DNA from 3 places in the Streptomyces sp. 184 genome. Region 2 is predicted to be linked to each of the others. Evidence: riboswitches for the same ligand, from Rfam matches in the RefSeq annotation. Region 2 holds a riboswitch; each other region holds the start of a gene.
What was found. A riboswitch is a leader RNA that binds a small molecule or an ion and turns the genes downstream of it on or off. The one in region 2 is predicted to bind cyclic di-AMP.

Region 1 (2,240 bases), 2.1 Mb from region 2:
GGACGGTCCATGTCGGGGTGCTGCTCCCCCGGCTTCCCCAGGCGCCCGCCGCCTGGCTCGCCGAGTGCGCGGCGTACGACTCCGCAGGCGCCGACGCGCTGTGGCTGGACGGCGGTCCGGACCCGGCGCACGACGTGCTCGCGCTCGCCGCCGCCCTGGCCACCGCCACGAACCGGGCGAAGCTGGTCGTCACGCTGCCCGACAGCGTCCCGCAGGCCGCGCTGCTGGCGCGGGCGCTGGCCACCGTCGCACTGCTCAGCGACCGCCGGCTGGCGCTGGCCGCCGACACCCGGCGGTGCGCGGAACTCGTCGCCGTCGCCCCGACGGTGCCCGCCTTCCGCCGTCTCGCGCCCGCCGCCCCCGGGTACGAGGAGCCGGGCGCCGGGCGCTGGACCCCGGTGGCGGCGCCCGCCGGACCGGACGCCTGGCGGGCCGTGCTGGCCGGCGCCGCGGACCGCGGGGTGCACGGTCTCGTCGTACCGGCGGGACAGCCGCTGTTGGAGGCGCTGCGCCGCGGTTCGAGTGCCGTTCGCCACACCCGCCCCAGCCGCCCCACGCGTGCGCGCGTCACCACGGAGCGTCAGACTATGCGTGGATCCTCGTGATCCTCTTGTGATCTGCCGTTCGATCTCCTAGTGTCCCAGACGTTCGCAGACGCGAGCACCGCGCTCCGGTACGCCGAGTCCTGCCCGTCGGAGCCCGGAACCGTCGTCCCCACAGCCGTTCGGGCAGGAGCGGGGGAACCACTTCTCCGTCGGCCGGAGGCACGGTGGCAAAGCGCACCGGACTCCCCGACTCGGGGTGAAGCCGCACAGCACGACGCGGCCGGGCAACTCCAGCCCGAACCCGACAGCTCACTTCGCAGGCGTCGGAGAAAGAGCGAGCCAACATGGCCGGAACCGGCACCCGGCGCGCGCCCAAGTCGCGCTCCACCCGCCGCTACGCCGCTGCCGCGGGGGTGGGCATAGCCCTCCCCGTCGCCGGCGGAATCGCGGCGACCGCCGCGCACGCCTATACGGTCGAAAAGGGCGACACACTCTCGGAGATCGCCGAGGACAACGGCTTCGGTGCCGACTGGCAGCGGCTGTACGAGGCCAACAAGGAAGCCGTCGGCGACAACCCCCACCTGATCCTCCCGGGCCAGGAGCTGGACCTGGAGGGGAAGAAGGCCGCGAGCAAGCCCACCGAAGCCGACCAGAGCGCCGCCAAGACCGAGAAGAAGCAGCAGCGCTACGTCGAGCACACCGTCGGCGCCGGCGAGACGCTGTCCAAGATCGCCGCGAAGTACGACGTGCCCGGCGGCTGGCAGCGGGTCTACGTCGACAACGAGAAGGCCATCGGCGACAACCCGGCCGCGCTGAAGGTCGGCACCGAGCTGCGCATCGACACCGAGGGCGGCAAGGTCGGCAAGGCCATCGACCCGAACGGCTCGTCGTCCGCCGCCGGTTCCGGCGGCTCCGGCGGTGCCACCGAGGCGCAGCAGGCGAGCGTCCCGACCAGCGAGTCCGGCATCCAGGCCGCGGCCCGGGAGATCGTGCCCGCGGACCAGTTCACCTGCTTCAGCAACATCGTGGAGCGGGAGAGCGGCTGGGACCACACCGCGACCAACCCCAGCTCCGGCGCGTACGGCCTGATGCAGGCGCTGCCGGGCGACAAGATGGCCTCGGCCGGCGCCGACTGGCGCACCAACCCGGTCACCCAGCTCAAGTGGGGCCTGGACTACATGAACGACCGCTACGGCAGCCCGTGCAGCGCGTGGGAGTTCTGGCAGGCCAACAACTGGTACTGACGCTCCACCAGGTACCGACGCAGGGGCCCCGGGCCCGCGGGAGTCCCCTGCCGCCCCGTCGCACGGATCCGTCCGCGCGGCGGGGCGCGCCTGTCGTACGGGCTACGCCCCCGCCGCCTGCTCCTCCGGTGCGCCCTCTGCTGCGCGCCGGGACTCCTGTGCCGGCGCCGGCCGTGCGGACAGCTCCGCCAGGTCCCGCGCCGCCTGCGCGAGGAGCGTGCGCATCGCGGACTCCGCCGCGTCCGGGTCCCCGGCCCGTATCGCCTCCAGCACGGCGCGGTGCCCCGGCACCGGGTCCTGCGGATGGTGCCCGGGGCCGTGCACCAGGCGGTCGCGGGCGGCCAGTCCGCTGGCGATGACCAGATCCATGCGCTCCAGCAGCTCGTTGTGCGAGGCGGCCAGCAGGGCGCGGTGGAACGCGAGGTCCGCCGCGACGGCCTCGGCCGCCCCG
Region 2 (2,240 bases):
TTCCGCGGTACGAGACGGTTCGGGCCCGCGGCGGGACTCCGGGGCGCGCGCCGTCCCGCGTGCGGCGTGCGTCATAGCGGCGTGCTCGTACGGCGTGCGTCATAGCGGCGTGCTCGTACGACGTGGTCGTCCCGGCCCGCGCACCGGTAGGGCCGGGACGACCGCGCCGGGCTAGCGCACCTTCAGCTTCTGGCCGGGCTGGATCAGGTCCGGGTCGGCGCCGACGACGGACTTGTTCTCCTCGTACACCTGCTGCCAGCTCTCCGCGCCGTGCCGCCGGGCGATGTCGTCCAGGGTGTCGCCCTCGCGGACCTCGTAGTAGAAGCCGCGGAAGACCGTGCGGGACTCCGGCTGCGTCTGCTCGCCGGTCCCGCGGGCCGCCGCGCCCTCGGGGGCCTCCTGCGGTGCCTGCTCCTGCGCCTGCGGCTGGGCCGGCTGCTGGGCCTCCTGCGCCGGCGGGACGATCTGCGCGGCGGCCGGACTGCCGGTGGCCAGGCCCGCGCGTGGACCGCAGTTGGGCCACGCGCCCGGCCCCTGCATGGACAGCAGCCGTTCGGCCACGGCGATCTGCTGCTGCTTCGTCGCCAGGTCGGCGCGCGGGGCGTAGCTGCGGCCGCCGGCGGCGTCCCAGCTCGACTGGGAGAACTGGACGCCGCCGAAATAGCCGTTCCCGGTATTCGTCGCCCACTTTCCTCCGGACTCGCAGGCGGCCACCCGTTCCCACGTATCGATGGGCGCCGCGACGGCGTTCTGGGTGTTCAGCACCGGGAGTCCGATCGCGGTTCCGGTGGCGCCCACGAGAACGGCCATGCGGGAGTGTGCGCCAAGGCGCGCCTGTGCGGCGGGGCGGCGGTGCTTACCCGTTCCGGCAGGAAGAAGCATGATGCTCTTTTCTCACCGACGCCTGCGAGGTGAGCTGTCGGGTGCGGGCTGTGAGTGCCCGGCCGAACGTCGAGCGTCCGGCTTGACCCCAAGCCGTCCGGTCCGCCTTCTGGTTGGACCGAAGCGGCGCTTACCGTGGGTCCCCCGCTCCTGTCAGCGGTGCTTCGTGCACAGGTGGCCCGGGTGAACGCCGACAGGATTCGGCGTGAGGCGATCACCGGGGCTCGCGTTGGCGAGCAATGTGACGGTAAGCACATAGGCGTGTGCGATTCAAAGACATCGGAAAGTGCCGCGCCCGGTTTTCCGTCCGTCAGCTAGCCCGGTCAGCCGATTACGTCAAATATGACTAATGCGTACGGACTTCACTCGCCGCCGGTTCAGTTCCCGCTCAATTCGAGTTCCTGACCAGGCTTGATGTTGTCGGGGTCCTTACCGAGGGAGTTCTTGTTGCCGTCGTACAACTCGGACCATCCGCCCGTCAGTGAATGCTCTGTGGCAATCTCCGAGAGGGTGTCACCCGGTCGGACGGTATAACTGCCGTCGCCCGCCGCGGCGTCATCGCCCCCGCGGCCCCCGCTCCGCTCCTCGACGTCGCCGGGGATCTCGGCGATCCACTCGCGGCCGGGGTTCGGCCGCTCGGTCTCGTCGGGCGACTGGGAGGCGCCGGGGGTCTCGACGGCCTCGCGCGGGGCCTCGGGGGCGTCCTGGGACGGCAGGAGGTCGGACGGGGTGGGGCTCGCGGAGGCGTCCGGCGCGCGGTGCCGGCCGGAACCCTCGGAGGCGCCGGTGGTGTCGGAGTCCGCGCCGTCCCGCTCGCCGGGGGCGCCGTCGCCCTCGCGCGGGTCCTGGGAGCCGCGGTGCTTGCCGCCGCCGGTGCGCTCCTCGTCGCCGTCCTTGCGGTCCCGGTCGTCCCCGTCCCCACGGTCCTTGTCCCCGCCCCGCGAGCCGTCCGCGGCGCCGGGGTCGGGGGCGAGGGTCGGGGGCGCCGTGGGCGGCAGCGGCAGCTCGGCGCCGGGGTCGACCTCCGGCACCGCGTCGTCGCCGTGCAGCCCGGCGTCCTGGGCGCACTCCGGCCACGCCTTGTCGGCGCCCATGCCGGCGAGGATGCGCTCGGCGACCGTGATCTGCTGCGCCCGGCTGGCGAAGTCGGGCTGCGAGGCGAACTCCTCGCCGCCGTACTCCTGCCACATGTCCATCGTCAACTGGAGGCCGCCGAAGTACCCGTTGCCCTGGTCGGCGCTCCACAGGCCGCCGCTCTCGCACTCGGCGACCCGGTCCCACGTGCCGGCGTCCGCGGCACTCGCGCCGCTCGCGCCCAGCAGCGGCAGGGCGAGACCCGCCCCGGTCGCACCTGCGGC
Region 3 (2,240 bases), 6.4 Mb from region 2:
CATGTTGCGCAGCCAGGCGAGGGGGTCCACTGCGTCCCCGCCGCCGGGTCGTACTTCCAGGTGCAGGTGCGGGCCGGTGACGTTGCCCGTGGCGCCTACGCGCCCGATGACGTCGGCGGTGGTGACCTCACCGGAGGACTGGATGATGGAGGACAGGTGGCAGTACCAGATCTCGGTGCCGTCATCGAGCGTGAGGACGATGCGGTAGCCGTACGAGCCGGCCCAGCCGGCCTCGGTGATCGTGCCGCCGTGTACGGCCTTGACCGGGGTGCCGGTGGAGGCGGCGAAGTCCTGGCCGGTGTGGCCGGCGGCCCACATGTCGCCGGACTCGCCGAACGTCGAGGTGAGCGTGTAGTTGGCGACCGGGGCGACGTAGCTGGCGGCGAGCTTGGCGAGGCGCTCGGCCTCCGCCTTCCGGCGGGCCTCCTCCTCGGCCTTGCGCTTGCGCTCCTCCTCCAGGCGGCGCTGGCGCTCCTCTTCCTCCGCCTTCGCGTCGGCGGCCTCCTCGGCCGCCTGCTTGGCGGCTTCGGCCTCGGCCTCGGCGCGCGCGGAGGCGTCGGCCTCCGCCTGCTGCTGCTCGGCCTGCTCAAGGATGCGCGCCCGCAGGGCCTCGCCGGAGTCGGCGGTCGGGGTCGCGGTGCCGGAGCCGGCGTCGCTCGCGTAGCTGACCTGGGTGAGCGGGGCCGTGGTGACGACGGTGTCGGAGGCGGGCTCCTCGTCCGTCGGTATCAGCTCGCCGACGCCCGGAAGGCTCTCCGCGTCCGGGAGTTGGGCGCTGATCTGGCTGGTGACGGAGTCGACCTGGTCGGGCATGGATATCGCGACCGGGGGCTTTTCCTGCGCCGTGGCCATGCTGCCGGCGCCGACGGCGGCGAAGACGCCGACGCCGAGTACGGCGCCGCTGCGGGCCATGCTGCCACCGCGCTGCTTCGGGAGGCGCCGGCGGCCGCGGGAGGGAAAGTCGTCCTCGGGGAGGACTTCGTCGACCGGCTCTTCGACGGCGTAACCGGTCTGCGCATACCCCTCGGGGGCGGTGCCGCCGGACGCATAGCCGTCGCAGCCGTAATCGTCATAGCCATGGCCGTAGCCAGGCCCAGGCCTGTAGGACGCCACGAAGGCGTACTCCTTTCCTTCCTTCTCGCCTACCGGGTTAGCTGACGGGTTCGGAGCAGGAAGGTCTCCTACGGGCCGCCTCCTGGCGGAGGTTGGCCCGATTCACCCCAAGGTGGTGGTTCCCCGGTTCCCTAGGTGGTGCGTTACTGAAGTTGTGATGCGTGCGGGATTCGGCGACGGCGCACGGTGCCGCCTCTTGCGGCGGCGGTGACGACCGCGCTGCGTTACCGCACGCTAGCGGACGACGGCGTTCGATTCCAAGTCGTTCCCGTTATTCAGTTGTGCTTTACCGCGGACGATCCGGGCATGTACCAGCGGAAACGGACAAGTTGGCGCGTCGGCTACCCGGGGTGAGGTCCGGTCGTTAGCTGATCGTGCATCAGTTGTTATGCGGAGGGGCGCTATTCCACTACGGAGCGTGTGCACGCGAGGGCTCGGCCGGCGGCTGTCCGGAGGGCTTACGGGAGCGGGAGAGCGCGAACAGCGCCATGTCGTCCGCGACCCGTCCGCCCGTGTAGCGGGTGACATCGTCCAGGAGGGTGTCCAGCAGCTCGTGCGGACCGTCGAAGACGCGGCCGTCCAGGTGCTCCAGCGGGTCGTAGAAGACGCCCTCCTGGTTCCGCGCCTCCGTCACGCCGTCGGTGAACAGGACGAGCGACGCCCCCGGCGGGAACGCCACCTCGGTCAGCTCGTCCGGCCACGTGCCCAGGTCGCCCATGCCCAGCGGCAGCGCGTGCTCGTACGGCTGGAGCATCCGCGCCGCGCCGTCCGACCCCAGCAGCACGGGCGCCGGATGGCCGCGGTTGAGCAGCCGCAGCGCGCCGCCGTCGCGGTCGACCTCCGCCAGCACCGCCGTGGTGAACCCCTCCACCCGGTCGAGGCCGCTGCGCCCCGTCTCCTCGCGCTGGAGCGCGCGTTCCAGTCGCCGCGCCACCCCGTCGAGCCCCGGCTCCTCCTCGGCCGCCTCCCGGAAGGCGCCGATGACGACGGCCACGGACTCCACCGCCTCCAGCCCTTTGCCGCGTACGTCGCCGACGATGCAGCGCACGCCATACGGGCCCTCCTGCACGGCGTAGAGGTCGCCGCCGATCCGGGCGTCGGCGTCGGCGGCCTGGTAGCGCGCGGCG

Region 1: another riboswitch for cyclic di-AMP. It lies ahead of QBL21_RS20555 (LysM peptidoglycan-binding domain-containing protein); the one in region 2 lies ahead of QBL21_RS29770 (transglycosylase family protein).
Region 3: another riboswitch for cyclic di-AMP. It lies ahead of QBL21_RS02690 (M23 family metallopeptidase); the one in region 2 lies ahead of QBL21_RS29770 (transglycosylase family protein).

The regions. Positions count from the first base shown of each region.
Region 1 is NZ_CP123230.1:4,902,682-4,904,921, forward strand. Features, by position in the region: gene QBL21_RS20550 (hypothetical protein) at 1-605, shown strand, start outside; cyclic di-AMP (ydaO/yuaA leader) riboswitch at 709-883, shown strand; gene QBL21_RS20555 (LysM peptidoglycan-binding domain-containing protein) at 890-1,789, shown strand; gene QBL21_RS20560 (FadR/GntR family transcriptional regulator) at 1,892-2,240, opposite strand, start outside.
Region 2 is NZ_CP123230.1:7,024,552-7,026,791, forward strand. Features, by position in the region: gene QBL21_RS29770 (transglycosylase family protein) at 172-810, opposite strand; cyclic di-AMP (ydaO/yuaA leader) riboswitch at 887-1,098, opposite strand; gene QBL21_RS29775 (transglycosylase family protein) at 1,260-2,240, opposite strand, start outside.
Region 3 is NZ_CP123230.1:636,938-639,177, reverse strand. Features, by position in the region: gene QBL21_RS02690 (M23 family metallopeptidase) at 1-1,113, opposite strand, end outside; cyclic di-AMP (ydaO/yuaA leader) riboswitch at 1,125-1,299, opposite strand; gene QBL21_RS02685 (PP2C family protein-serine/threonine phosphatase) at 1,523-2,240, opposite strand, start outside.